2 regions of the Streptomyces incanus genome follow, and region 1 is predicted to be linked to the other one. Evidence: riboswitches for the same ligand, from Rfam matches in the RefSeq annotation. Region 1 holds a riboswitch; the other holds the start of a gene.
What was found. A riboswitch is a leader RNA that binds a small molecule or an ion and turns the genes downstream of it on or off. The one in region 1 is predicted to bind glycine.

Region 1 (14,222 bases):
ACGAGGGCGCCCTCGTGCTCGCCGAGCCAGTGGACGGCGTCCAGGACGGCATGGTGTTCGACAGGGCTGGCGAGGACCCGGGTGCGGGCCGGCTCGGCGTCGCGCCGGGCCCAGTACAGGCCCTTCACGGCGAGGTTGTCGGCCTCGGTCCCGCCGGAGGTGAAGACCACCTCGCTGGGACGGGCGCCGAGGGCTTCGGCGAGGGCTTCGCGGGCCTCCTCGACACTCCGGCGGGCACGCCGGCCGGCGGCGTGCAGGGAGGAGGCGTTGCCGGTGACGCCGAGGTGCGCGGTGAGTGCCTCGACCGCCTCGGGAAGCATCGGGGTGGTCGCGGCGTGGTCGAGGTAAGCCATGGTGGGGCCGATTCTACGGGCCGCGTCCGGTGACCCCGGGGCGCGGTCGGCCGGGATGCCCCGCCGGCTCAGAAGCTCCAGGAGATCGTGTCGTTCATCTGCATCAACGCCAGCAGGACCAACAGGTCGGCCATGCCCAGGCCGAGGCCCAGGCCGGCGCGTCCGCGCCGGGTCGTGCCCCGCCGCAGGGCGACGCCCGCCAGCACGATGGCGATCGGCCCGAGAACGACGTTGAGGACGAGCAGGCCCAGCAGGCCCAGGACGAAGGACGCGACCGCCATGCCGTCGGCGTCCTGGACGGCGGTTCGGTGGGCGACCCGAGGGGTGAGGTCCATGGTGGTCAGCTCTCCCGGTCGATGGGGGTGTGGCGCTCGCGCAGGGCGAAAACGGCGAGCCAGAGGGCGATGACGGCGCCCCCGACCGCGGAGACGGTCAGTGGCGCGTGGGCCACGGTGCCCAGGACGACGCCCATGAGCAGGAGCGCGGCGACGAGGAACAGCATGAGTCGGATCCTCCAGGCTTCGGTGTCCGGCGTTCGGTGAACGCTTGTAGTTACAAGTGTTCACTGACTCTATGGTCTAAACACTCGGCGTACGACGTCGCGCTTTGCAATTCCGGAGAACAGTTGTTGACTGCATGGCATGAGTCACCCCTCGGGCATTCGGCAGGCGCAGAAGCAGAGGACCCGGCGGGCACTCCTCGACGCGGCACTGGAACTGCTCGAGGAGCAGAGCCTCGGCAGCCTGGGCCTGCGTGAGGTCACCCGGGCCGTGGGGATCGCCCCGACCGCCTTCTACCGGCACTTCCGCTCGATCGAGGATCTGGGCGTGGCGCTGGTCGGGGAGGCGCTCGAGAGCCTGCACCCGTTGATCGGGACAGCGGTGTCCACGACCGGCGACGCCGAAGAGCGCATCGCGCGCACCGTGGAGTTGATCGCCGGGCATGTGGACCGGTACCCGGCCCACATGCGGTTCATCGTCCGCGAACGGCACGGCGGGGTGCAGGCGGTCCGGGAGGCGATACGCGACCAGCTCGCCCGGTTCGCCGAGGAGGTCGCAAAGGCGCTGGCCGAGGACCCGGTGTCCGCGGGCTGGAGCGAGGACGACCTGCTGATGCTGGCCCAGCTCTACGTCGACCAGATGATCGCCACGGGATGCCTCTTCCTGGAGGCACCGGCCTCGACGGGGGCCTCGGCAACGACATCGACGCCCGGACCCGGGGGTCGGGCACGGGAACGCGTGGCGCTGACGGCGGCCCGTCGGCTGCGGCTGATCAGCATCGGCCGCCTGCACTGGCTGGACCGCCCGGCCGGCGAAGGCACACCCGGCAGAGACACATCCGGCAGAGGTACGGCCGGCAGAGGTACGGCCGGCATCGGTACGGCCGGCTGACCCGTCGGCCGTACCGCGAAGGACCGCTCAGCCCAGGCGCACCCGGGCGAGCTGACGGGACTGGGCGACCAGTCGGTCCGCGCTGTCCCAGACCTCGGCGTCCTCCTCCAGGAAACCGCCGGCGAGGTTGCGCGTGGTGATCGACACCCGCAGCGGGCCGGGCGCCGGGCGGGAGCGGACGTGCACCGTCAGTTCGACCGTGGGCACCCAGCCGCTGAGCCCCAGTTCGAAGGCGGTGGGAGGCAGCGCGTCCACCGCGAGGAGCAAGGAGAGCGGGTCGTGGTCCCGGCCGTCGGCGAGCCCGAACCAGGCGCGCATCTCCCCCTTGCCGGAGGGCTTCCCGAGGGCCCAGCCGAGGGTCGACGGGTCGAGCTTGAGCATCAGCCGGTCCATGATGGCGGAGCTGCCCTCGACGGGGGCCGGCCCGTCCTCGGGGCCGAAGCACTGGTCCATGGGCGGTATCGCGGGCGGCTCGGCCGACGTACGGACGTCGTCGGGGAGGGCGCCCAGGTCTCCATAGGAGGCCAGGAGGCGGATGCGCTCGATCTCACGGCCCTGGCCATCGGTCTGGAAGAGGGACGCCTGCCCGGTCGAGAGGGTGCGTCCGGCGCGTACGGTCTGGGTACGGACGACCGCCGGGCCAGGCTGGGAGGCGGTCAGGTAGTGCGCGGAGAGGGTGAACGGGTCCGAGTGCGGCAGGGCGTCGGCGAGGGCGCGGCCCAGGACGGCCAGCAGATAGCCGCCGTTGACGGCGCTGATGATCGTCCAGCCGGCGGAGAGATCGATGTCGTAGACGCCCGGTTCACGGGGCGTGACCGCGGTGTCGCGGTCGAACTCACTGTCGCCGATGGCGGCCCGGATGGCCGGGGCGGAGGCTGCTTCTGGCATGCGTGAACAGTACAAGAGACACCTACTAAGCGGTAGCTTTGGGGTGCCGGTCGGGCTCCGAACCGCACCCCGCTCCCCTGCTCCTCCGCTACTCCTCCTCGCGGGCTGTCGAACGCCGCTGCCACGCGCGGGGGGCCCGCCAGTGGTACCGGAGCGCCAGCAGTCGCAGCACGAACGCCGTGATCACGGCGAGGCTGCTGGTGAACGCGTTCAGCGCGTCGAAGTGGATGCACAGCGCGACCATGGTGGCGCCGACCATCGCCGGTACCGCGTAGAGATCGCGGTCCCAGCGCAGCAGCGAGGGCACCTCGTTGGCGAGCACGTCCCGCAGCACACCGCCGCCCACCGCGGTGACGAGGCCGAGGCAGGCCGAGGCCGTCAGGCCGAGCCCGTAGTCGTACGCCTTGCTGGTACCGACGACGCAGAACAGGCCGAGCCCGGCGGCGTCGAAGAAGTTGACGGCGTTCTGGATGCGCTCCACGTGCGGGTGGAGGAAGAAGACCAGCACCACGGCGAGCAGCGGGGTGACGAAGTACCCCAGGTCTGTGAAGGCGGCGGGCGGCACCGCGCCGATGACCACATCACGGAAGAGCCCGCCGCCGAGGGCCGTCGCCTCCGCGAGGACGGCGATGCCGAAGGCATCGAGGTTCTTGCGGACGGCCAGCAGGGCACCCGAGATCGCGAAGACGAAGATGCCGATCAGGTCGAGCGCGTGCAGGAGGGACGGACTGAAGAGTTGCTGGAGCACCCGCATATTCTTACTCAGCAAGAACCCCTCGCCTTACAAAGCAAGGCGAGGGGTGATGTGAACTTGCCTGTCCGGGGACCATTCCACGGACGCTCGGCGTCGGCTAGACGGCCTTCTCCGCCGCGGCCTTCTTCTCGGCCCCGGCTTCCGGCTCGGCCCCGGCCTCCGACTCGGTCCCGGTCTCCGGCTGAGCCTTGTCGTCCGTGGCCTCCGGCTCCGTCACGGCCTTCGGCTCCGCCTTCTCCACCGCGGCCTCCGGCTTCTCCGGCTCGGTCTCCGCTTCGGCCTTCTCGTCCGCGACCTTCGGCTCCGCCTTCTCCACCGCGGTCCCGGACTCCTCCACCGCGGCCTTCTCCACCGGCGTCCCGGACTGCTCCGGCGCCGTCACGTCACCGGATCCCACGGACGCCGGGGCGTCCTCGACGCCCTCGCGGGTCGCCGACACCACCTCTCCGTGGGTCCGCTTCAGCGTCCCGGCCGCGATCTCGGCGGTGTAGTGGCAGGCCACCCGGTGGCCGCCGCCGACGTCCCGCAGTTCCGGCCGTTCGGTCGCGCACTTCTCGGCCTGGGCCCAGGGGCAGCGGGTGTGGAAGCGGCAGCCGGTGGGCGGGTTCGCCGGGGAGGGCAGGTCGCCGGTGAGCAGGATGCGCTCGCGGCGGTCCTCCACCTCCGGGTCCGGCACCGGCACGGCCGACATCAGGGCCTTGGTGTACGGGTGCTTGGGCTCGGCGTACAGCGTGTCGCTCGGTGCCTCCTCGACCAGCGAGCCCAGGTACATCACGCCGATCACGTCGGAGATGTGCCGGACGACCGCGAGGTCGTGGGCGATCACCAGGTAGGTCAGGCCGAGTTCCTCCTGGAGTTCCTCCAGCAGGTTGACGACCTGGGCCTGGATCGACACGTCGAGCGCGGAGACCGGCTCGTCGCAGATGATCACGTCCGGTTCGAGGACCAGCGCGCGGGCGATGCCGATGCGCTGGCGCTGGCCGCCGGAGAACTCGTGCGGGTAGCGGGCCAGGGCGTTGGAGGGCAGGCCGACCCGCTCCAGGATCGCCTTGATCTTCTCGCGGCGCTCCTCCTGGTTCTTTCCGATGCCGTGGGCGACCATGCCCTCGGACAGGATCGACTCGATGTTCTGCCGGGGGTTGAGCGAGCCCAGCGGGTCCTGGAAGACCATCTGGAGCCGGCGCCGGAAGCGGCGCATCTCCTCGTTCGGCAGCTTCGCCAGGTCGGTGCCGTCGAGGACGACCGACCCCTCGGTGATGTCCACGAGCCGCAGCACCGACCGCCCTAGGGTGGTCTTGCCGCAGCCGGACTCGCCGACCAGACCGTAGGTCTCGCCGGCCTCGACCTTCAGGGACACCCCGTCCACGGCGTAGACGTGCCCGACCGTACGGTCGAACAGCACGCCCTTCTTGATGGGGAAGTGGACCTTGACGCCGTCCAGTTCGAGCAGGCTCATGCGGGGACCTCCTCGGCCTTCGCGTCGTCGAGTACGGGGTTGACGCACCGCACCCGGTGATCGGCGGCACGCGGCTCGGCGAGCTGCGGGGTGCCGGTCAGGCAGCCCATCTCGTACCGGTCGCAGCGGGGTGCGAAGGCACAGCCGTCGGCCCAGGCGACGCGGTCGTTGATGGAGCCGCGGATGGGCTTGAGGGACTCGCCCCGGGGAGCGTCCAGGCGCGGGATGGAGCCCAGCAGTCCGTGCGTGTAGGGGTGGGTGGGGTGAGCGAACAGCTCGCGGCGCCCGGCGGACTCCACGGCCTTGCCCGCGTAGAGCACGTTGACCTGGTCGCAGAGGCCGGCGACCACGCCGAGGTCGTGGGTGATCATCAGCAGGGCGGTGCCCTCCTGGTCCACGAGCTCCTTGAGCAGTTCCAGGATCTGGGCCTGGATGGTCACGTCGAGGGCCGTGGTGGGCTCGTCGGCGATGAGCATGCGCGGGGCGCAGGCCACCGCCATGGCGATCAGCGCGCGCTGGCGCATGCCGCCGGAGAGCTGGTGCGGGTACTCCTTGAGCCGCCGGGTCGGGTCGGGGATGCCGACCCGGTCCAGCAGGTGGGCGGCCTCCTTGCGGGCGGCCGCCCCCTTCATCCCGCGGTGGCGCTCCAGGATCTCGGTGACCTGCACGCCGATCGGCACGACCGGGTTGAGCGAGGACAGCGGGTCCTGGAAGATCATCGCCATCTTGCTGCCGCGCAGGTCGCGGCGGGCGGACGGGCTCATGGTGAACAGGTCCGTGCCGTCGAATTCGGCACGGCCGCCGACCGTGACGCCCTTGGGGGGCAGCAGGCCCATCAGGGCCAGGGAGGTGACGGACTTTCCGCAGCCGGACTCGCCGACCAGGCCCACGACCTGGCCCTGGTCGACCTCGAAGGAGACGCCGTCGACCGCCCGGGACTCCTTGCGGCCGCGGCCGCCGAAGGTGACGGTCAGTTCGTCGACAGTGAGCAGAGACATGGTGGTTCAGCCTCTCAGCTTCGGGTCGAGGGCTTCCCGCATGGCCTCGCCGAGGAGGGTGAAGCCGAGGGCGGTGATGACGATGCCGACGGCAGGGTAGACCGACATCATCGGCGCGTTGTCGAAGAAGCGCTGTGCCTGGGCGAGCATGACGCCCCACTCGGGGATGGCCGGGTCGGGGTTGCCCAGGCCCAGGTAGGACAGGGCGGAGGCCTCGATGATCGCGGTGGCCAGGGAGAGCGTGGCCTGCACGATCACCGGGCTGAGCGAGTTGGGGATGATCTGCGAGACCACGATGCGCCGCTTGCGCACGCCCAGGGACTTGGCCGCGAGCACGTAGTCCGCGCCGCCCTGCGCCAGCATCGAGCCGCGCAGCAGTCGGGCGAACACCGGGATCTGGACCACACCCACGGCGATCATCACCGTGGTCAGCGACTGGCCCATGACGGCCGCGATGGACACGGCCAGCAGCAGCGACGGCATCGCCAGCATCATGTCGATGAAGCGCATGATGACGGAGTCGATGCGCCTTCCGGTGTCGCCGCCGAGGGTGGCGGCGGCTCCGGAGAGGCCGCCGATCAGGAAGCCGATGACCAGGCCGATGAGCGTGGCGACGACGCCGACGAGCAGGGTCTGGCGGGCGCCGATCAGCATGCGGGAGAACATGTCCCGGCCGAGGTGGTCGAGCCCGAACCAGTTCTCGCCGCGCGGGCCGACGAACTCACCCCGGTTGGGGAAGACCTCGCCGCGCCAGGTCTGGGCGGTGGGGGTGAACGGGGAGATGTACGGCCCGACGATCGCGACAACGACGAAGAGGCCGATGATGACGGCACCGATGATCGCCATCTTGCTGCGCTTCAGACGGCGGAAGGCTTCCCTCCACAGGCTGGCGCCGGTGCTGGTCTCCTTGGTCGCGGTCAGTTCCGCGAGGCGCTGGATCTTGTCGGTCTTGGTGGCGACGCTCACGCTAGTGCACCCGCACTCTCGGGTCGATGAGGCTGTACGCCACGTCCACCAGCAGGTTGATCAGGACGTACACCATCGCGATGAACATGATGAACCCGACGAGCACGGGGTAGTCGCGGCCGTCGATCGCGGTCCGGATGAAGGAGCCGATGCCGCCGAAGTCGAACACCGACTCGGTCAGGACCGCGCCGGACAGCAGGGAGCCCGTGAGCAGGCCGACCGCGGTCACCACGGGGAGCATCGCGTTGCGCAGCACGTGCCGACCGCGGACGACGCTCCGCTTGAGGCCCTTGGCCTCGGCGGTGCGGACGTAGTCCTCGTCCTGCACCTCCAGGACGCTGGCGCGGGTCATGCGCACGATGACCGCGAGCGGGATGGACGCCAGGGCGATGGAGGGCAGCACCAGGTGATGGAGCGCGCTCCCGACGGCGTCGAACTCCCCGGTGAGGATGCCGTCCAGGACGGCGAAACCGGTCACGCTCGTGGCGTCGATGCCGGTCTCCAGGCGTCCGGAGACGGGGAAGAGCCCGAGCTGGACGGCGAAGACGCTCTTGAGGATCAGGGCGAGGAAGAAGACCGGGATGCAGATGCCGACGAGCGAGCCGGAGACGGCGGTGACGTCGAGCCAGCCGCCGCGGTTGCGGGCGGCGAAGTAGCCGAGCGGGATGCCGACGGCCACGGCGATGAGCATCGCGAGGAGGGACAGCTCCACGGTCGCGGGGAAGCGCAGGACGAACTCGTCCCACACCGGCTGTCCGGTCTGGGTGGAGGTGCCCAGGTCGAGCTCGGCGATGCGCTTGATGAAGCGCCAGTACTGGACGTAGACGGGCTGGTCCAGCCCGAGCGCACGGTTGATGCGAATTACTTCGGCCTCGGTGGCCTTCTCCCCCAGGATCGCTGAGGCGGGTCCGCCGGGCAGCCGGTCGAGCCACAGGAAAAGCAGTACCGACAGGCCGAGCAGCGTGGGTATGAGCTGGAGCAGTCTTCGTACGACGAGACGCAGCACCCCGCATGCCCCTTTCTTACGTGATGTGTTCCATGAATGGCCCCGCCCGGCCGTGAGTTTCGACGGCCGGGCGGACCCTGTGTGCTTGGGTGGCTACTGCTCGCTTACTTGAACGAGGCCTCGGCGAAGACTTCCTGCGTCAGCGGGGAGACGTTCGGCGGGTTCACGTTCTTGCCGAAGACGATGGCCGGCGGGGAGGACGAGACCGGGACACCCGGCAGGTACTCCATGACGACCTCGTTGGCGTTCTTGTACGCGGCGATGCGCTCTTCGTGCTTGCCGAGCTTGGAGCCGGCGTTCACGGCGTCGAAGACCTTCTTGTCCTTGAAGCCCCACTGCTTGTCGTACCCGGAGAACCAGGTGCCGATGAAGTTGAAGCCGTCGTTGAAGTCACCGGTCCAGCCGAGCATGTGCAGGTCGCAGGAGCCCGACTCGGTGGCGTCCAGGTAGTCCGGGGCCCACTTCATCGCCTTGGGCGTGACGGTGATGCCGGACTTCTCCAGGTCGTCCTTCATCAGCTCGAACAGGTCCTGCGGGGCAGGCATGTACGGGCGGGTGACCTCGGTCGGGTAGCAGAAGTCGACCTTCAGCTTCTCCTGGCCGGCCTTCTTGAGGAGCTTCTTGGCCTTGGCCGTGTCGTACGGGTACTGCTTGACGTCCTTGGAGTAGCCCTCGATCGTGTCGGGCATGAACTGGTCGGCGACCTTGCCGCCCTCGGGCAGCTGGGTCTTGACCAGGTTCTCCCGGTCGATCGAGTGCGCGATGGCCTGGCGGACTTCCTTCTTCTTGAGCGCGGGGTTGGCCTCCTGGCTCATGCCCACGTAGAAGAGGTTGAAGACGCCACGGGTCGGGACGCCGTAACCCTGGTCCTCGAGGGTCTTGACGTCGGCCGGCGCGACCAGGTCGTAGCCGTCGATGTCACCGGCCTGGAGCGCCTGACGGCGCGTCTGCTCATCGGAGATCGTACGGAAGACCAGGTTCTTGATCTTCGCCTTCTCGCCCCAGTAGCCATCGAAGCGCTCAAGGGAGACTTCCTTGTTGCCCTTGTTCCACTTCGTGATCTTGTACGGGCCGGTACCGGCGACCGTGCCGGCCTCCTGGCTGTACTTGGGGTACGTGATGGCGTCGCCCTTGGCGGAGGCGTCCTGCTTCTCGTACTCCTTGATGGCCTTCGGCGAGTGGATCGCCAGGGCGTTGAGGGAGAAGCCGCCGGGGAGGTTGGCGGAGGGCTCCTTGACCTCGATGACGGCGGTGTTCTCGTCCTTCGCGGTGCAGGACTTGTAGTTCGCCTCGGGCGTTTCCTTGTCCTCGTTCTTCGCGAAGCCGCCCATGATGGTCTGCCAGTAGTACGAGACCGCGCTGGACTGGTAGGTGCCCGTCCAGTTGAACCAGTGGTCGTAGTTGGCGCAGACGGCAGCGGCGTTGAACGCCTCGCCGTCGTGGAACTTCACGTTCTTGCGAAGGTCGAAGGTCCAGACGGTGCCCTTGTCGTTGCTCGACCACTTGTCGGCGAGGCCGCCGACCATCTCGCTGCCGCCGGACTTGTGCTCGATGAGCGCCTCGAACGCCTGGCGCGTCACGCGGAAGGTTTCACCGTCGCTCGCGAGGGCAGGGTCCAGGGAGCCAGGGTCACCGGCACCGGCGAAGACGAAGGTGTCCTTCTTGCCGTCGCTCTTGTTGTCACTGTCCCGGTCGCTGGAGCAGCCCGTGGCGATCAGAGCGACCGCCACCGCGGCCGTGATCGCCCGAGCGGCTCGGGACTTGGATATGCGCATATTGGGGCCACTCCGGGTCCGCTATGTGGATGCATCTTGACCGGCCGAACACTACAGATGTTCACAGCGAGTCGAGAACAGTCCGGATAGCGGTGATACCCACCTGAGATCTGAACAGTTGACATAAGGGACTCTTCAGGCGCCCCCCCTTCAGGAATTAACCGTCCTGAGACATTCGGCTCTCCCCGTATCCCTCCATGGGAAGCGCCGGACCGCGTGAAGAACAGGTGAAACCGCAGGTGACGGGCGGTCAACCGGCGACAGCGGAGCGCACATGGCTGAAAACCTGTCACAAAACCAGTGCCCGGCAGCGGCGTGGGCTGCCCCTGCTGACGCTCGTGTCCACTCCGTGGACACCGTCACGCTGAGTCAGCACAGGAGGGTGCGGCCGTACCCGTCTCCCCCGCATACGGCCCGGTCAGCGCTGGTGCGCGGGCGGATAGCCGGAGCCCGCGGCGGGGGGCGCAGCGGCGCCGTGGGCCTCGCGGTCGTAGAACGGGCGGGCGTTGGCGCGCAGCCACATAGCGACCGGGTCGTGCTCGTCGGACATCGCGACGGTCGACACCGGGAGCCCGTCCGGGACCGCGCCGAGGGACTGCCGCATCATCGCGCGCACCGCGTCCACGGCCGGCGGCGACGTGTCGTACACGTCCAGGCCGATGGCGAGGTACGGGGCGCCCAGCGACGGCTGCACCCAGGCACGGCGCAGCGAGCGGACGGCGGGGGTGCGGTGCGCGTTCTGCGCGAGCAGGGCGTAGAACTGCGGGATCTCGATGGCGGGTTCGGACAGCCGCAGGGGCCCGGCGGGCTGACGGTCGAGGCCGGTGGCGAGCCTGCGCAGATCGAGCCAGGGGATGCCGAGGCCGCCGCCGGGGGCGTGCGGATTGAGCCAGAGTCCGTAGCGGTCGGGGTAGAGGGCGCGGGCGGCCTCGAGGCCGTCGACGACCTCGTAGGACCGGTTCCAGCCACTGGCGGACAGCTCCTGGGCGGAGGTCACGCAGGGCGCGTAGCCGAAGCCGTCGACCTCCATGTTCCCGTACTGGGCGTCCGGGGAGCCCGCCTGACCGTGCCACAGCAGCATCCAGACGTGACCGGAGGAGGGGGTCGCGAGCGCGCGCAGCAACGCCTCGTAGGCGTCGTAACGCCCCGGTGCCACCTGGCGCAGCATGTGCTCGACCTGTCCGGCCGCCGCGGTGCCTGCGCTCACTTTGTATCGCCCCTCCGTACAACACCCTCGCCCAAGCCAATGAACCTAGCTTAAGCGCCTCTCGACCCCGGGGAGCTCCGCCGGTTCGCGGCCGTCCTCCGGCAGCACTGCGGCCCCCTCATCGCTCCCACTGGTAGAAGGGGCGGACACGGTCGCGCATCCACTGGCCGACCGGGTCCTGGGCCACGTCCAGGAGGACCAGGTTGACGGGCCACTTCACCGGCGCGCGGCCCAGCGCGCGGCCCAGCGCGTCCATCGGCGCGGCCCGCAGGTCGCCCTCCGCACGGGTCAGTTCGGCGGAGGACAGTTCGACGCCGACGAACAGCACCGGTTCGGCCGTCTCGATCTCGGCGAGGCAGCGGCGGGCGGTGGAGACGACGCCGAGGGCCTCGAACTCCCTGGAGGCGGCGGCGAGGAAGTCCACCGGGTCGTCCTGCCAGTCGGGTTCGAACAGCTTGACCCGGCCGCCGCTCGCGGGGCCGTCCAGCGGTCCGCGTCCGGCGCGGCACAGGGCGGCGACGGCGGGCGGCGGCAGCGGGACACCGACCAGTCCCCCGGGGTTCACGGCGATCCCGGCCTGCGGTGGCAGACCGCGCGCGAACTCCACCGCGGGCGCGACGGTGAACGACATGGGGGAGCCGACGACCTGACGGAACTGTTCCTCGGAGCTGAAGACCGGGACGTACGCCTGGCCTTCGATCTCCATCGTGGGCAGGTCCAGCGGGCCGCTGTCCGGTCCGCCGCCATCGGGCAGCGGTACCCACACATGGCTCCGGCCCAGTACCTCGATGATCCGGCCGTCGGCCGAGGGGAAGCCGAGGGATGCGGAGAGCACCTCCTCCAGCTCGTTGCCGGGCCATCCGCCGTGCGGATGGGGGTGAGTCTGTGCCGGGAAGTCCGCGGAGAAGCCCGCCGGGAAGTCCATCTGCCTACCGCCTGCCTGGAACCACTGCTGTGGCTGAAAGGCTAACCGCTGCCGCGCCCGGCGGTCGGCCCGTACCGCCGCCTGCCCCTGCACCGGCCGCCTGCCCGCACCCCGGCCGCCTGTCCGTACACCGGCCGGCCGTCTGTGCGGCCGTCAGTTCGTGAAGTCGATGCGGTGCAGTGCGTTCGCCGCGTCGCGGTCGGCCAGGACGGCCGAGCCGCAGCCCGCGGGCAGGATGCCGCGCGTCACGGACGCCAGCAGCCGGTCGATGGCGGTGCGGTGGCGCCGGAAGGCGTACCGGGAGACCCCGCGGCCGCGCTCGCGCTGGCCGTCCAGAGCCTGCTCCGGGGGGACGTCGAGCAGCAGCAGATGCAGGTCCGCGCCCCGGCGGCGGGCCTCGCGGGCCAGCCAGCGGCGCACCCAGGCCTGCGTGCCGCAGTCGTGGACGACGATTCCCTCGCCGGTACGCAGGGCGCGCCGCAGTCCGGCGTAGTGGGCGAGGCGGACCAGGGGCCGGTACACCGCGTACGGCAGGAGGCGCGGCATGCCGCGGTCCCAGCGGTCGCGGGTGTCCTGCGAGTCGATGAGGGTGCCGCGCGCCGCGCGCCGCATGAGGGTGGACTTGCCGCTGCCGGGCAGTCCGGTGACCACGACGAGGTCGCGGGGGCCGAAGAGCAGGGCGTGCGGGCTGCGGCCGGCGCGCTCGCGCAGGTCGCGGACGACAGGCGCGGGCAGGGTGCCGCAGGCCCCCCGGGCCGAGGGGGCCTGCGGCTCGGGCAGCGTGACGCCCGTGGTGGTGGCGTACGCCCTGGCCTTGTTCACCGTGAGTCCTCCCCTGGGGGCTGTCCGGCCCTGTGCCCAGGTACCGGACACCTCCCCGCCGAGTGTAAAGAGACGGTAACGCCGGGTGCCTCTGGTTTCCGTCCCTTTCCCGATACAGGCCTGTCACAGCCGTCCGTGAACACCCGAATACCCTGTGCTTCTCCCAGAAGGGTCCCCCTGCCGCGGCCCCGCGATGCGTGCAATGATGAGCGCGCCAACTGCATACCGGCCGTTTGAATCCGCGCGGGAGAGTCCTCGGCACCGTTGCCGCCGGGGCGCCGAAGGAGCAAGTCCCTCCCTTGAATCTCTCAGGCACCGTTACCGCGTGGGCGAGGCACATCTGAAAAGCGGGCCCCGCGCGAGTCGCCGGTGGCTCCACCCAAGGTGCAAGCCGTGGTCGTCCCCTGCGCGGGCGGTCATGGCGAACCTCTCAGGTTCCGATGACAGATGGGGAGGAAAGACCTCGCCTGTCCTGCCCTGGGAGACCGACCGATGAGCAGTACCGAACTCCGCCGGACCGCGCTCGACGCCGTGCATCGTTCGCTCGGTGCCACGATGACCGATTTCGCCGGCTGGGACATGCCCCTGCGCTACGGCTCCGAACGCGACGAGCACAACGCCGTGCGGACGAGGGCCGGTCTCTTCGATCTCTCCCACATGGGCGAGATCACCGTCACCGGCCCGCAGGCGACCCGGTTCCTCGATCACGCGCTGGTCGGCAACATCGGGACCGTCAAGCCCGGCCGCGCCCGCTACACCATGATCTGCCGCGAGGACGGCGGCATCCTGGACGACCTGATCGTCTACCGGCTCGACGACCCCGAGGCCGGGTCCCCCCGCTACCTGGTCGTCGCGAACGCCTCCAACGCCCAGGTGGTGCTGGACGCGCTCGTGGAGCGGTCGGCCGGCTTCGACACCGAGGTCCGTGACGACCGCGACGCGTACGCGCTGCTCGCGGTGCAGGGCCCCGAGTCCCCCGGCATCCTGCAGTCCCTCACCGACACCGACCTCGAGGGCATGAAGTACTACGCCGGGCAGCCCGGCACGGTCGCGGGCGTCCCCGCGCTCATCGCCCGTACCGGCTACACCGGCGAGGACGGCTTCGAGCTGTTCGTGAAGCCGGAGCACGCGGTCGAACTGTGGCAGGCGCTGACCAAGGCGGGCGAGGGCATCGGGCTGGTCCCGTGCGGGCTGTCCTGCCGGGACACGCTGCGTCTGGAGGCCGGCATGCCGCTGTACGGCAATGAACTGAGCGCCTCCCTGACGCCGTTCGACGCCGGGTTCGGCCGGGTGGTGAAGTTCGAGAAGGAAGGCGACTTCGTGGGCCGCGCCGCCCTGACCGAGGCCGCCGCCCGCGCCGAGGCGACCCCGCCCCGCGTCCTGGTCGGCCTGGTCGCCGAGGGCCGCCGGGTCCCGCGCGCCGGATACGCGGTGGTCGCCGGGGGCGAGGTGATCGGCGAGGTCACCTCCGGCGCGCCCTCGCCGACGCTGGGCCGGCCGATCGCGATGGCGTACGTCGACGTGGCGCACGCGGCGCCGGGCACGGCGGGCGTCGGCGTGGACATCCGCGGCAGCCACGAGCCGTACGAGGTCGTGGCGCTGCCGTTCTACCAGCGGCAGAAGTAACCGTCACGGAGGGCCCCGGGACGGCTGATGCTGTCGGCGAATCCGGTGAACCCGG
Region 2 (14,222 bases), on a different contig from region 1:
GCGGCGCGACCGCCGCGTCGCCGCTCGCACCCGGGCCACGTCGACCGGCCGCCCGGTCCCCGATCCGCCCGTCACCGAGCCCGAACGCAACGACGAGCCGGACACCGAGCTCGCCGACGTCATCCCGCTGGGCCTGTTCGACCCGCTTGCCGACCCCTGGAGGCGCACGTGACCCCCTCCTGTCCGGCGGCCGGGCCCACGGCAGTGCAGGAAGCCGACGCCGAGGCGAACCGGCAGCTGACCACTCTGGCCGGCTGGCGGAGGTTGGTCGACGGCCCACCCCCGCCCCCGGGCCGGCTTTCCCCGGATGAACTGAAGCAGCTGTCACCGACCGAGCGGGACCTTTACGACGAGGACCGCCTCGACCATCACGCCCGGATGCTCACGGTCTCCACGTCGTTCGTCGAGAAGACCCGGATCTGCGGCCGTCGCCTGGTCCTGCTGAACCGGCACGCGATCAGTGCCCGCCGCGGGCTGATGGTCTCGGGCCTTCCCGGCACGGGCAAGACCAGCGCCATTGTCCAGCTCGGCCGGGCCCACGAGCTCCTCGACCGGGCCCGCCACCCGAAGATCGGCGACCGCATCCCCGTCCTCTACATCACCGTTCCTCCTGCCGCGACCGCCCGCATGATCGCGGCAGAGTTCGCCCGGTTCCTGGGGCTGCCGGTCCGTCCCCGGTCGAATATGACCGACATCATTGAGGCCGTGGTGGGGGTCTGCACCGATATCCGCACCGGCCTCGTGCTCGTCGACGAGATCCACAACATCTCGCAGAGGACCCAGGCCGGCGCCGAGGTCTCCGACACCTTGAAGTACTTCTCCGAGCGCATCCCCGCCACCTTCGTCTATGCGGGCATCGACCTGGAGACCAGCGAACTCCTGGTCGGCAGGCGGGGCGCTCAGATTGCGGGCCGCTTCACTCTCGTCCCCACCGGCCCCTTCCCCTACGGCGACGAATGGAAGGGGCTCATCGCGACCATGGAAGAGACCCTGATCCTGCACGACCATCCACCGCGCAGCCTGGTCAAACTGGACCGCTACCTGCACAACCGCACCGACGGGATGATCGGAGCACTGTCCCACGCCATCCGGGGTGCCGCGATCGACGCGATCCTGGGCGGCACCGAACGCGTCACCAAGGACGGACTCGACGCCATCCCTCTGGATCACGCGGCCGAGTCTGCCCACCCTGTCCGGAAGACCACGGCGCCCCGATGAACGACCTCCCGCCTCCTCGCCTGCCGATCTACGTTCGCCCCGCTGACGGCGACACCGTCGACTCCTACATCCGCCGTCTCGCGCACGCCAATCACCTCCCGCCCGCCGATCTGCGCTCCCACCTCCGCGCGGCCGGCTCCTCCGGCCCTCCCCGCATCGAAAAACTCGCCGCGGCCGCCGGACGCCCGCCCGCTGACCTGCAACGGGCGCTGATCGACACGCGATGCGGGATCTGCCGTCAGCCCCTGCCTCTCCGAGCCACCAAAGGCCGCCCGGCGCAATTCTGCTCCGGCCGGTGCCGAATGATCGCCTACCGCAAACGCGTCCCACCCTCATCCCAGGGCGTCATCCAACGCACCCGCCACACCGCGCCCTGCACCCACTGCGGCACCCTCGTCGAACGCAACCGCCCGTTCCGCTGGTGCTCCGAGCCCTGCCGACAAGCCGACTACGAGGCGCGCTGGGCCAACGGCCAATGCGGGCAGTGCGGTCGACAGCTGCAGCCCAAGACCGACCGTCCACACGGAGGAGGACGCCAGCCGATCTGGTGCTCGGCAGCCTGCCGGACCGCGGCCTACCGCGAACGCCTCAGAGCACATCCGACGGCACCAGCTCAACCCCCTGCCGAGCGCGCACCGGACACGACCCCCGCCGTCCGTCTCAACGAACCGAGTCCACCCGTCTCACCCAATCCAGTCCACGCAGGTCAACGCCACGAGAACGACTAACTTCATTGAGACAGGACACCTGCCGTCACGACGGCCACTGTCCCGTCTCCGTCGAACTGGGCCCATCCTCAAGTGACCTGGCCCGATTTCCTTGTGGCGGGCCAGGTCACTTGAGAGCTCGGATCGGACATCGTGGACACCCGTTCGGTATGCCGATGAAGCATCCTCGCGGACCAGGTCAACTGAGACTCGACTCCACTGCGTGTCTCAACCGATCTGGTCGTCGCAGGTCAAGGGCATGGCATGGGACCAGATCCTTCGAGACGGGAGAACCACTCTGTCTCGCAGCCACGCGGGGCACGGGGGTGAGAACGACGGCGACACGGCTGACCGCGCTGTTGCCCCTGAGAGAATCAGCGCATGGCCGACTCACCCCTGCGTATCAACGCCCTCATCGTCGATGCCACCGACCCCGAGCGGCTCGCCGCGTTCTGGTCCGAGCTGCTCGGCCGCCCGGTCGTGGGTCGCACGGGGCCCTATGTGTGGATGCGACGCGAGAACGGTTTGGGTCTGGGTTTCCAGCGGACCGGCGAGCCCGGATCGGGCAAGAACCGTATGCACTTCGACATCACCTCACCGGACCCGGCTGCCGAGCAGCAGCGGGTCGAGGCGCTCGGCGGGCGCCGGCTGGAGGAGTACGCGGACGGCGGCTTCCTGGTGATGGCCGACCCGGAGGGCAATGAGTTCTGCATCATCCCCGAGGGCCCCTTCGAACTCGACGACGAGGGACGGGCGGACTACCTCGTCCCCTCGACGCCGCCCCCTGGGCCCGAGGCGTCCTCGGCTCCTTGAGGGCCGGCCACCGGACGGATCAGCGCCGGAAATCCGGTCCGGTGCCTGCGGATTGGCCTTGGCCTGCGGCTCCGCCCACGCCCTACCGTCGGGGGATGCGCATTCGAATCGTCGACGCCTTCACCGACCGGCCCTTCACCGGCAACCCCGCCGGAGTCCTGCTCCTGGACACGGACGCGTTCCCGGACGACGGCTGGCTCCAGAACGTCGCCCTGGAGGTCAACCACGCCGAGACCGCCTTCGCGCACCCGCTGCCCGAGAGCAAGGACGCCGACTGGGCGCTGCGCTGGTTCACTCCCGCCGCCGAGGTCGCCCTGTGCGGCCACGCGACCCTCGCCACCGCCCACGTCCTGCACACCACAGGCTCCCACCAGGGCCCCGTCCGGTTCGCCACCCGCAGTGGCGTCCTTGTCGCGACGACGGCCGAGGACGGCTCCGTGACCCTGGACTTCCCCACGGCCCCACTCACCCCGCTCACCCTCCCCGACGGGTTCGCCGAGACGCTGGGGGCCGAGCCACTCACGGCCTTCGACACCGGTCCGAACGTCGGCGACCTGCTGGTCGAGGTCGCCGACGAACGGACGGTCCATGCCCTGCGGCCCGACCTCAAGACCCTCGGTGCCCACTCCGCACGCGGCGTCATCGCCACCGCCCGCGCGGAGAACCCTTCCCTGGGCTATGACTTCGTCTCCCGCTGCTTCTTTCCGAACATCGGCATCGACGAGGACCCCGTGACCGGCAGCGCCCACACCGCGCTGGCCCCCTACTGGTCCGAGCGCCTGGGCCGCACCGCCCTCACCGGCCTCCAGGCCTCACCCCGCTCGGGCCGCGTCCGTACGGAACTGCGCGGCGGGCGCACCCTGCTGGGCGGACGGGCGGTGACCGTCATCGAAGGCGAGCTGCAGGGTGCCGCACTGCCGAGCGGCGGGGCCCTGAACCGCGGCGGACCGACGGGCTGAGCCGGACCCAGGGACGAAAGGGGGCGTGCGGCACCATCGCACGCCCCCTTCCCGAATCGGTTCACGCCGTGGGCAGCCAGTCCACCTTGCCCGCGAGCAGCGCGTACCCCACGAACGCCCCGATGTCGAGCAGCGTGTGCGCGACCACCAGCGGCCCCACCCGGCCCCAGCGGCGGTAGAGGTGGACGAACACCACACCCATGACCATGTTGCCGATGAACCCGCCGATGCCCTGGTAGAGGTGGTACGAGCCGCGCAGTACCGAACTGGTCGCCATCGCGGCGCCCGGCGACCAGCCCAACTGATCGAGCCGACGCAGCAGATAGGCGAGGACGATGACCTCTTCGAGGATCGAGTTCTGCATCGCCGAGAGGATCAGCACGGGGAACTTCCACCACACTTCGGGCAGCGCCTCGGGCACCACGGTGAGGTTGAAGCCGAGGCCACGCATGGCCAGGTAGAAGGCGATGCCGCTACTGCCGATGGCCGCCGCGACCGCCGTCCCGCGACCGAGGTCGGACCAGGGCCGGGCGCGGTCGAAGCCGAGGGTGCGCAGTCCCGCGCCCTCGCGGATCAGGAAGTGGGCGACGAGCGCGACGGGGACCAGCGCGCTGGTGATCCCGAAGAGCTGCCAGGCCAGGTCGAGCCAGGGACGGCCCGGTGCGGCCGAGCCGTTGAGGGTGGCCGCCTGGTCCTTCAGGCCGCCCGGCCGGGTGGCCGAGCCGACGAAACTGATCAGCGCGGACACCGCGCTCGCGCCGAGCGACACCGCGAGCACGAGCAGCGTCTCCTCGCGGAGCGTCTTCCGCGTGAGCCGCCGCTGAGGATACGCATCGGCCTCCGGGCCCGCCTCCGCCTGCACACCTGCCTCCAGATCACCGATCCGTCCGATCGGTTCAGTATGAAGGCACCGGCCGAGCACCCGGCGGGCGGTCCGCGTCCGTCGGCTTTGTACGATCCCCCGGCCGACCGTGCGGTCGGCGGGCCACGACCGGCCGTCCTTGCGGCTGCCCGGGGCGCGCCCGCCCGCTCACCCGGGGGTCAGCCCGTGGGTACCGGCTCCGGCAGCCCCGCGGGCCAGGTGTGCACCGGATCGCCCCGCAGCATCAGCTCACGGTAGTGCCGGGTGGTGGCCGCCAGTGCCGCCTCCCGGGACAGGCCCCCGTCCAGCGCCCGGTGGAAGGTCGCGGCCTGCCAGCTCGCGCCGTTCTGCCGGCGTCGGCAGCGCTCCTCGATCACGCCGAGGTACAGGTCTCGGTCCGCGGGTTCGATGCCCCACGCGTCCAGTCCCGCCTCGGCCAGCGGCAGCAGTTCGTCGCGTACGAGGGTGACCGCGTCCACCTCGACCGTACCCCCGTAACGCCCGCGCCGGGGCCAGGTGAAGCGGGCGTCGATGCCGTGCCTGCAGGCGGCGTCGAAGTTGGCGGCAGCGGCCTCGAAGGGCAGCCGGGTCCACACGGGGCGGCTGTCCTCCGCGAGGGCACGGACGAGGCCGTAGTAGAACGCCGCGTTGGCGACCACGTCGACGACGGTGGGCCCGGCGGGCAGGACCCGGTTCTCCACCCGTAGGTGGGGCACGCCGTCGACGACGCCGTAGACCGGGCGGTTCCATCGGTAAACCGTGCCGTTGTGCAGGACGAGTTCCGCGAGCGAGGGGGTGCCGCCCCGGTCCAGCACATCGAGTGGATCCTCGTCGTCGCAGATCGGCAGGAGTGCGGGGTAGTAGCGCAGATTCTCCTCGAAGAGGTCGAACGCCGAGCCGACCCAGCGCTCGCCGAACCAGGTGCGCGGCCGAACCCCCTGCGCCTGGAGCTCCGGCGGACGGGTATCGGTGGACTGCTGGAACAGCGGCGGCCGGGACTCGCGCCACAGCTCACGGCCGAACAAGAAGGGCGAGTTGGCGCCGACGGCGATCTGGGGGGCGGCGACCGACTGGGCCGCGTTCCACACGTCGGCGAAGCGGGCCGGGGTGACCTGGAGGTGCAGCTGCACCGAGGTGCAGGCGGCCTCCGGCGCGATGGACTTGGAGGTACAGCTGAGGCGTTCCACCCCCTCGATCTCGAGGTTGAAGTCCTCCCCGCGGGCGGCCACGATCTGGTCGTTGAGCAGGGTGTAACGGTCGACGGCGGAGAGGTTCGAGGAGACCAGGTCGTCGCGGTCCAGCGTCGGCAGAATGCCGATCATCACGATTCCGGCGTCCACCTCGGCGGCTTTCCGGTCCGCGTACGCGAGGGAGGTGCGCAGCTCCTCGGCGAGCCGGTCGAATACCCGACCCCCCAAACGGTGTGGGGCTATGTTGACTTCCAGGTTGAACATGGCGAGTTCTGTCTGGAAGTCGCGGCTCGCAATCCGCTCGAGGACTTGCCCATTCAACATTTTGGGCATCCCGTCGGCACCCGTGAGATTCAATTCGATCTCCAGCCCCATGAGATTTCTGGGCCGGTCGAACCGCTTCTCCGCCAGAAGTCGCTCCAACCCCGTCAGACACCTGCGGAGCTTGTCGCGGTAGCGCTGGCGATCGGACAGGTCGAACCCGCCTGCCACGACCTTCTCCCCCATCGAAGCCTCCCTTCTCCTCGGATGGGCGGTCCGATGATCGGCCGCCGGGTCCCGGTCCACAGTGGAGGATGCCCAGCGGATGCGATCGATAACGCCCCGAAGTGACCTGTCGGCCGCTACGCTGGTCGAAGGTGACCAGTGGCACATTCACGCGGCATGGCCGGCACATGACCGACAACGCACGTGACAAGGCGACGGCGAACTCGTGAAAAACGCCGACGACAATAGGCCTACCACTGCGCGGACATTTATCGAGGTCATCGCCGTATGCCCGGCTGAGAATCGGGATAATTCCCCCGTTTCATCGTCCAGAAGTACCCTTGTTCCGCGGGTCGAAAACGGCTAGCCGAAACATACTCCGAACACGCGTCGTATAAACTCCGTGGACAAGGCAGAAGGTTGGCGCCCACGGTCGAGTGATCCAGGCGACGAGGTGACGTGCGGTACTCCTCACCCCTCACCTCTCGTGCTCAGACCCCCGGCCCCTGCCTTCCGGCCTTCGCGAGCTGACAGCGCCGTCCGCCCCGCCCTCGCGTCACTGTGCCTTCGAATGAGAGGCGACCCATCATGCCCCTGCATGTCCCCCCGGCTCCCGCGCCCGCACTGCGTTCCGTCCTGACCGCACTCTCCTCTCCCACCGCGTTCAGTGAGGCCCGAACTCCCTCCCTCCTCGGCGCCGAGGGGACTGCTTCGCCCGAACTGCCGCTGCCCGTACACGTCCTGGACCGGGTCACCGCCGAGGGCGTGTCCGCGACGCGACTGGCCGGCTGGCGCTTCCTGATCCGCTGCGGCGACCGGGCGGTGGCCGCGGCGGACACCGTACTCACCCCCGACGGCTGGACCTTCTCCCGCTTCTTCGAGGGCCCCTACATCGCTTCCACCGAACTGGCCCTGCGCCAGGCCGAGGCCCTGCCGCAGTCGTACCAGCCCCGACTGCTGTCGGTCCCCGGCCTCTACATGCTGACCCTCTGGCTGCACGGCGACCGTACCGCGGACGGCGCCACCGGCCATCCGGCAGCCACCGACCTGCTCGTCCCGCTCGCCCCGGCACCGCCCGGCATCGCGGCCCACCGCCCGCACCGGGCCGCCGAACTCCTCCCGGTACTGACCCACCGGGCCACGCCCGACCGGCTGCTCGGCTCACCCGCCTGACGCCTCACCCCTCGCGCGAGCACCCTTTCTGCACCCCTCCCCCTCCCACACCTCGCTCCTCCATGCCCCGCCGCCGGGCCGCCGGCGGCGGGGCACACCCTCGCCGGAACCACGAGGAAGCCCGACGTGGTCCTGAACACCGGGCGACCAGGACTCCGGACCGGACTAGCCTCATCCGGCCATGCGGAACCACCCGAATTGACAGGGCAGTTGAGTTGAACCGTCCGCCAGGGTGACGCGTCATCAACCTGTGAGGGGCGGTGCCGCGAAACCCCTGCGGATTTCCGCCCGAGGGGCAACACTTGTTTCCGACCAGCCTGTCTCGACGGGCCTATCACCACGGGGGGCGGCCATGAACGAAGCTTCACGCCGCGGAACTGAAACGACAGCCAGCCCACAGGTCACGCCAGAGCGAAAGATCCCATCCATGTGCCAGCACCAGCCGCCTTGCCCCGCAGCCGATTCCGCCGACCGGGAGTCCGCCCGTCTCGTGGCGCACCACCCGGAGCAGGGCTGGAGCCTGCTGTGCAACGGTGTCGTGCTCTTCGAGGACACCGGTGAACTCCTGCCCGATGGCAGGTGCATCGCCCCGCAGCGCTTTCAGGGCGCCATCCAGGTGATGACCACCGCCTAGCTCTGCCGGGCGGAGCGGAGCCCGCCCACGGAACCCGGGGGCCGGACCGCGGGAACTCCCGCGAACCGGCCCCGACGCATATCCAGGGTCTGTCACACACCGTGATACACCGGGCGTGTGTGCGTCACCCCTTGGTCGCGCCCGCGGTCAGGCCGCCGACGAGCTGGCGCTCGGCGACCGAGCAGAAGGCGAGCGCGGGAACCATGGCCAGGACGAGATACGCGAAGACACGCGCGGTGTCCACGGAGTCCTGTCCCTGGAACTGCTGGACGCCTATGGGGATGGTCCACCAGGTGTCGTCGGTGAACACCAGCAGCGGCAGGAAGAAGTTGTTCCGGCCGGTGACCACGGCGAGCACCGAGACGGTGCCCGGCGCGGGCCGTGCCATCGGCAGCAGCACCCGCCAGAAGAAGCCGAACGGGCTGCAGCCGTCGAGCCTGGCCGCCTCCTCCGGCTCCCCCGGGATCTGCCGGAAGAATCCGCGCAGGATGGTGATCGTCATCGGCAGGCCGAAGGCGGCCTGCGGGAGGATCACGCCGAGCGGGTTGTCCAGCAGGCCCATGGAGCGCAACAGCAGGAACAGCGGCAGCGCGGCCACCGCGAACGGGAACATCAACCCCCTCGTGAACAGCCTGAACAGCATCTCCCGCCCCCGGAAGGCGAACCGGGGGCGGGAGAACGCCGCCGGCGCGGACACCACGACCACGATCAAGGCCGTGGCGATGGCGATCAGCGTGCTGTTGCCGACCAGCCGCCAGAAGTCACCGGAAGCGAGGATGCCGGTGTAGTTGGCGCCTACCCACGGGTCGGGCGGCCAGGCGGGGTTGCCGGAGAGCTGGTCGGTGGACTTGAACCCGGACAGCACGGCGTACAGCAGGGGTACGGCCATCACCGCGCCGACGGCGATCAGGACGAGATGCAACGGCAGGGTCCGGAGAAAACGCCGGCGCGGGGCCGGGGCACGGGCCCGGAGCCGAGCCCGGAGCCGGCCTTGGACTCGCTCGCGGACGCGTCCAGGGACGCCGGCGCGGACGTGCCGAGGCCGGCCCGTTTTTGAGAGAGCGTCTCAGTCTTCGTACGCCTCCAGCGGGGGGCAGGAGCACACCAGGTTGCGGTCGCCGAAGGCCTGGTCGACGCGGCGCACCGGCGGCCAGTACTTGTCGGCGGCGCTCACTCCGGTCGGGAAGACGGCTTCCTGGCGGCTGTACGCGTGCCCCCACTCCCCACCGAGCGCGGCAGCGGTGTGCGGGGCGTTGCGCAGGGGGTTGTCGTCCGCGGGCCACTCACCGGATCCGACCTTCTCGATCTCCGCGCGAATTGCGATCATCGTCTCGCAGAATCGGTCGAGTTCGGCCAGGTCCTCGGACTCGGTCGGCTCGATCATCAGCGTCCCGGCCACCGGGAACGACATCGTCGGCGCGTGGAAGCCGTAGTCGATCAGTCGCTTGGCCACGTCGTCCACGCTCACGCCGGTCGCCTTGGTCAGGGGGCGCAGGTCGATGATGCACTCGTGCGCGACCAGCCCGCCGGGGCCGGTGTACAGCACCGGGTAGTGCGGCTCGAGGCGCTTGGCGATGTAGTTGGCGTTGAGCACCGCCACCTGGGTGGCCCGCTTGAGCCCCTCGCCGCCCATCAGCCGGACGTACGCCCACGAGATGGGCAGAATCCCCGCCGAGCCCCACGGCGCCGCCGAGATGGGCCCGATCCCGGTCTCCGGCCCGGCCTCGGGCTGCAGCGGGTGGTTCGGCAGGTACGGCGCCAGGTGCGCCCGCACGCCGACCGGGCCGACGCCGGGACCGCCGCCGCCGTGCGGGATGCAGAAGGTCTTGTGCAGGTTCAGGTGCGAGACGTCCCCGCCGAAGTGTCCGGGCTTGGCCAGTCCGACCAGCGCGTTGAGGTTCGCGCCGTCCACGTACACCTGGCCGCCGGCCTCGTGCACGGCCGCGCAGATGTCGGCGACGTGCTCCTCGAACACACCGTGCGTCGAGGGGTACGTGATCATCAGCACCGACAGCTCGTCGCGGTACCGCTCGATCTTCGCGCGCAGGTCGTCGACGTCGACCTCGCCGTCCTCGGCGGTCTTCACGACGACGACCTTCATGCCGGCCATGACGGCGCTGGCGGCGTTGGTGCCGTGCGCGGAGGACGGGATGAGGCAGACGGTGCGCTGCTCGTCGCCGTTGGCCCGGTGGTAGCCGCGGACGGCCAGCAGGCCGGCCAGTTCGCCCTGGGAGCCCGCGTTGGGCTGAAGGCTCACCTTGTCGTAGCCGGTGACCTCCGCGAGCCGGTCCTCCAGCTCGTGGATGAGCGTGAGGTAGCCCTCGGCCTGTCCGGCCGGCGCGAAGGGGTGCAGCTGCCCGAACTCGGGCCAGGTGATGGACTCCATCTCCGCGGTCGCGTTGAGCTTCATGGTGCAGGAGCCCAGCGGGATCATGCCGCGGTCCAGCGCGTAGTCGCGGTCGGCGAGCCTGCGCAGGTAGCGCAGCATCGCGGTCTCGGAGCGGTGCTGGTGGAAGACGGGGTGCGTCAGGTACTCGTCGGTGCGCAGCAGGGCGTCCGGGAGGGTGTTCCGCGCGGCCGCGTCCAGGGATTCGACATCTCCCTCGACACCGAAGGCGCTCCACACGGCGGCGAGCCGGTCGCGCGTGGTGGTCTCGTCGCAGGCGATCGAGACGAGGTCGGCGTCGACGGGGTGCAGGTTGACGCCGTTGTCCCGGGCGGCGGTCACGACCTCGGCGGCCCGCCCCGGGACCCGCACGGTCAGCGTGTCGAAGTAGGAACCGTGGACGATCTCCACGCCGCCGGCCCGGAGCCCTTCGGCGAGGACGGTCGCGTAGCGGTGGGTGCGCCACGCGATGGTCCTCAGCCCCTCGGGGCCGTGGTACACGGTGTACATGCCCGCCATGACGGCGAGCAGTACCTGGGCGGTACAGATGTTGCTGGTGGCCTTCTCACGGCGGATGTGCTGCTCGCGGGTCTGGAGCGCGAGCCGGTAGGCCCTGTGCCCGTCCGCGTCGACGGAGACGCCGACGAGCCGTCCGGGCAGGCTGCGCGCCATCTTCTCCTGCACGGCCATGTATCCGGCGTGCGGTCCGCCGAAGCCCATCGGCACGCCGAAGCGCTGCGTCGTGCCGATCGCGATGTCCGCGCCGAGTTCGCCGGGGGACGTCAGCAGCGTGAGGGCGAGCAGATCGGCGGCGACGGTGACGAGCGCGCCCAGTTCGTGCGCCCGGTCGATCACCGGCTTGATGTCGCGTACGGCACCGGAGGCGCCCGGGTACTGGATCAGTACGCCGTTGATCTCACGCTCGGCGACTTCGGCGGGGATGCCTTCGCTCAGGTCGGCGACGACGACCTCGACACCCGCCGGCTCGGCGCGCGTCCGGATGACGGCGATGGTCTGCGGCAGCGCGTCCGCGTCGACCAGGAACAGGCCCTTCTTGTTCTTGCCCATGCGGCGCGAAAGCGCCATCGCCTCGGCGGCCGCGGTGCCCTCGTCGAGCAGGGAGGCTCCGGAGGTCGGGAGGCCGGTGAGCTCGGCGACCATGGTCTGGAAGTTCAGCAGCGCCTCGAGCCGCCCCTGCGAGATCTCGGGCTGGTACGGCGTGTAGGCCGTGTACCAGGCGGGGTTCTCCATGACGTTCCGCAGGATGACGGGCGGCGTGAAGGTCCCGTAGTACCCCAGCCCGATCATGGAACCGAGCACCTCGTTGCGGTCGGCCAGCGACCGCAGCTCGGCCAGCACCTCGGGCTCGGTCCGGGCACCCGGCAGGTCCAGCGCGTCGGCGTTCTTGATCACGTCCGGGACCGCGGCGGCCGTCAGCTCGTCGAGCGAGCCGTAGCCGACCTGCGCCAGCATCTTGGCGCGGGCCTCGTGGTCGGGGCCGATGTGACGCTGCTCGAAGGGCGTTCCCTGTTCGAGCTCGGAGAGGGAAATGCGATGGGCGGTCATGTGCGGAGGCCTCCTGGTCCGACGACCTTCGAGGGGCACCATGGCGGGTGCCCGGACGGCCTCCCCCTCTGTCATCTCAACCTGAGAGCTTCACCGGCCGCCCGGGGCGGCCGGCTTTCACCGTCGGTGAGAGCGGGAGCCGTCGACACCCGCCCTGCTTTCCAGAGTGACCTCGTCCATGCGGTACGTGAGCCTGAGAGATTCCGGGGAGGATTTGCTCCTTCGGCGCCCTCCGATGGTGCAGGGAGGGCTCTCCCGCACGGGGTCAGCAGCCGCTGCCAGGGTACCAGCGAGGGCAAGGCCCGGACTTTCGAGTGGCCGCTCCGCCGATTGTGCCGTTTTGTAGTGCTGACGAATTCTTGCGACCTGTGGAGGGCCCGTGCAGACCGACATCGATCCGCGCAACCTGATCGGCCGCAAGGCGTTCGACCGCAATGGCAACCGGATCGGCACGATCGACGAGGTCTATCTCGACGACGCCACCGGCGTGCCGGAGTGGGCGGCGATACGCACCGGCCTGTTCAGCAGGGACGCCTTCGTCCCCCTGGAGCCGAGCGAGCTGATCGACGGCGGTCTCCACATCCCCTTCGAACGCGCTCTGATCAAGGACGCCCCCGACTTCGGTGTGGGCCGTCATCTCTCCCCGGAGCAGGAGCTCCAGCTCTACCACCACTACGGCCTGGACACGGCCGCCCCTCCCCCGCTCCCGGACCACGACTTCGGCAGGCTCGCCGGCAGGGACGACTCTGCCTGAGGACGCCACCCGTGGCGCATCCGAACCACCGACCCGGCACCCGCCCGTCCAGGGCCTGCCTCCGGGCCCACGCAGGGCAGCGCCCTCACTCGCCCAAGGCCCCCGGGTCCGCAACGCCGGCCACCGCCCCCGCACCAGCCCTTGAAACCTGGCTACCCCGGGCGTCGCCGTCGGCCCGGCCGTCCTGGGTGCCCTCATCGCCCTGACCGTCGCTGCCCTGACCGTCGTCGTCCTGGCTGTCCTCGCCGCTCGGGCCGCCCGCGCTCCTCCCGCTGCCCCCAGGTCTTCGCTCCACCAACGGCAGCGGATCGGCGGGGTGCAGGGCCGGGTCGTCGGTCCGGAAGGTCCTCACCCGCCCCGGCGCCGACCCGGGCGTCTCGAACCGCACGGTGACCCGCCCGAGGCCGCTGCCCTGGACCCACCCATGGCCGTACTCGCTGTGCCTCACGTCGTGCCCGGCCGGCCAGCGCCGCTCGGCACCCGCCTGTTGCCGTTCCTCCGCGGGCACTGCCGCCTCCGCTTCCTCGCCCAGCAGCTCCTTGTCCCGCTCCCCCGCCGCCTGCGCGAACAGGTCCTCCTGCGTGTAGTCGGCGAGCCCGCTGACCCCCACGCCCAGCAGCCGCACGCCGCCCGTCGTGTCGACCGGGTCCAGCAGCCGCGCCGCCGCCTCACGCACCACCGCCGGATCGTCCGTGGGCCCCCGCAGGGTCTCGGAGCGGGTGAGCGTCGAGAAGTCGTACCGCCGGACCTTCAGCACGATGGTCCGTCCCGACAGCCCCGCGGCCCTCAGCCGGCGCACACAGCGGTCGGCGAGGCGCTGTACCTCCACCCCGACCCGCACCCGGTCGTGGATGTCCACGTCGTAGGTGTCCTCGACCGACACCGACTTCGTCTCCCGCTCGGCCACCACGGACCGATCGTCCCTCGCCAGGGACATGGCGTGCAGGGCGTGTCCGTGTGCCTTGCCGAGCAGGCGTACCAGCTCGTCCTCCCCTGCCTCGGCGAGGTCCCCGACCGTGTGGATGCCGGCCCGCCGCAGGTGGTCACCGGTGGCCGGCCCGACACCCGGCAGTGTCCGGACCGGCAGCGGCGCCAGCAGGGCCCGCTCGGTCCCCGGCTCGATCAACACCAGCCCGTCCGGCTTGGCCTGCTCCGAGGCGATCTTCGCCAGCATCTTGGAGGCCGCCAGCCCCACCGATCCGGTGAGCCCCGTGACCGCCCGTATGTCCGCGCGCAGCTTCGCGCCGGCCAGCCGCGCGGACCGCTCGTCCCAGGCCGCCCCTCCGGCCTCCAGATCCACGAACGCCTCGTCCAGGCTCAATGGTTCCACCAGCGGCGACAACGCCCGCAGCAGCTCCATCACCTGGTCACTGATCGACCGGTACAACGCGAAGCGGGGCACCAGATACGCCGCGTTCGGCGCGAGCCGCCGCGCCTGCGCCATGGGCAGCGCGGAATGGACACCGAGGACCCG

Region 2: another riboswitch for glycine. It lies ahead of gcvP (aminomethyl-transferring glycine dehydrogenase); the one in region 1 lies ahead of gcvT (glycine cleavage system aminomethyltransferase GcvT).

The regions. Positions count from the first base shown of each region.
Region 1 is NZ_JBHSPC010000014.1:55,849-70,070, forward strand. Features, by position in the region: gene ACFP2V_RS05110 (cysteine desulfurase family protein) at 1-353, opposite strand, end outside; gene ACFP2V_RS05115 (DUF4190 domain-containing protein) at 422-688, opposite strand; gene ACFP2V_RS05120 (hypothetical protein) at 694-855, opposite strand; gene ACFP2V_RS05125 (TetR family transcriptional regulator) at 995-1,744, shown strand; gene ACFP2V_RS05130 (thioesterase family protein) at 1,772-2,632, opposite strand; gene ACFP2V_RS05135 (trimeric intracellular cation channel family protein) at 2,721-3,380, opposite strand; gene ACFP2V_RS05140 (oligopeptide/dipeptide ABC transporter ATP-binding protein) at 3,484-4,842, opposite strand; gene ACFP2V_RS05145 (ABC transporter ATP-binding protein) at 4,839-5,840, opposite strand; gene ACFP2V_RS05150 (ABC transporter permease) at 5,847-6,806, opposite strand; gene ACFP2V_RS05155 (ABC transporter permease) at 6,808-7,812, opposite strand; gene ACFP2V_RS05160 (ABC transporter substrate-binding protein) at 7,917-9,587, opposite strand; gene ACFP2V_RS05165 (enhanced serine sensitivity protein SseB C-terminal domain-containing protein) at 10,006-10,755, opposite strand; gene ACFP2V_RS05170 (enhanced serine sensitivity protein SseB) at 10,913-11,719, opposite strand; gene ACFP2V_RS05175 (AAA family ATPase) at 11,873-12,541, opposite strand; glycine riboswitch at 12,776-12,875, shown strand; glycine riboswitch at 12,876-12,998, shown strand; gene gcvT (glycine cleavage system aminomethyltransferase GcvT) at 13,034-14,167, shown strand.
Region 2 is NZ_JBHSPC010000131.1:9,227-23,448, reverse strand. Features, by position in the region: gene ACFP2V_RS33925 (Mu transposase C-terminal domain-containing protein) at 1-172, shown strand, start outside; gene ACFP2V_RS33920 (TniB family NTP-binding protein) at 169-1,218, shown strand; gene ACFP2V_RS33915 (VOC family protein) at 2,307-2,738, shown strand; gene ACFP2V_RS33910 (PhzF family phenazine biosynthesis protein) at 2,834-3,697, shown strand; gene ACFP2V_RS33905 (CPBP family intramembrane glutamic endopeptidase) at 3,759-4,559, opposite strand; gene ACFP2V_RS33900 (glutamate-cysteine ligase family protein) at 4,739-6,256, opposite strand; gene ACFP2V_RS33895 (hypothetical protein) at 6,824-7,408, shown strand; gene ACFP2V_RS33890 (DUF5999 family protein) at 7,836-8,042, shown strand; gene ACFP2V_RS33885 (carbohydrate ABC transporter permease) at 8,167-8,931, opposite strand; gene gcvP (aminomethyl-transferring glycine dehydrogenase) at 9,109-11,994, opposite strand; glycine riboswitch at 12,166-12,262, opposite strand; gene ACFP2V_RS33875 (PRC-barrel domain-containing protein) at 12,374-12,748, shown strand; gene ACFP2V_RS33870 (DNA polymerase IV) at 12,834-14,222, opposite strand, start outside.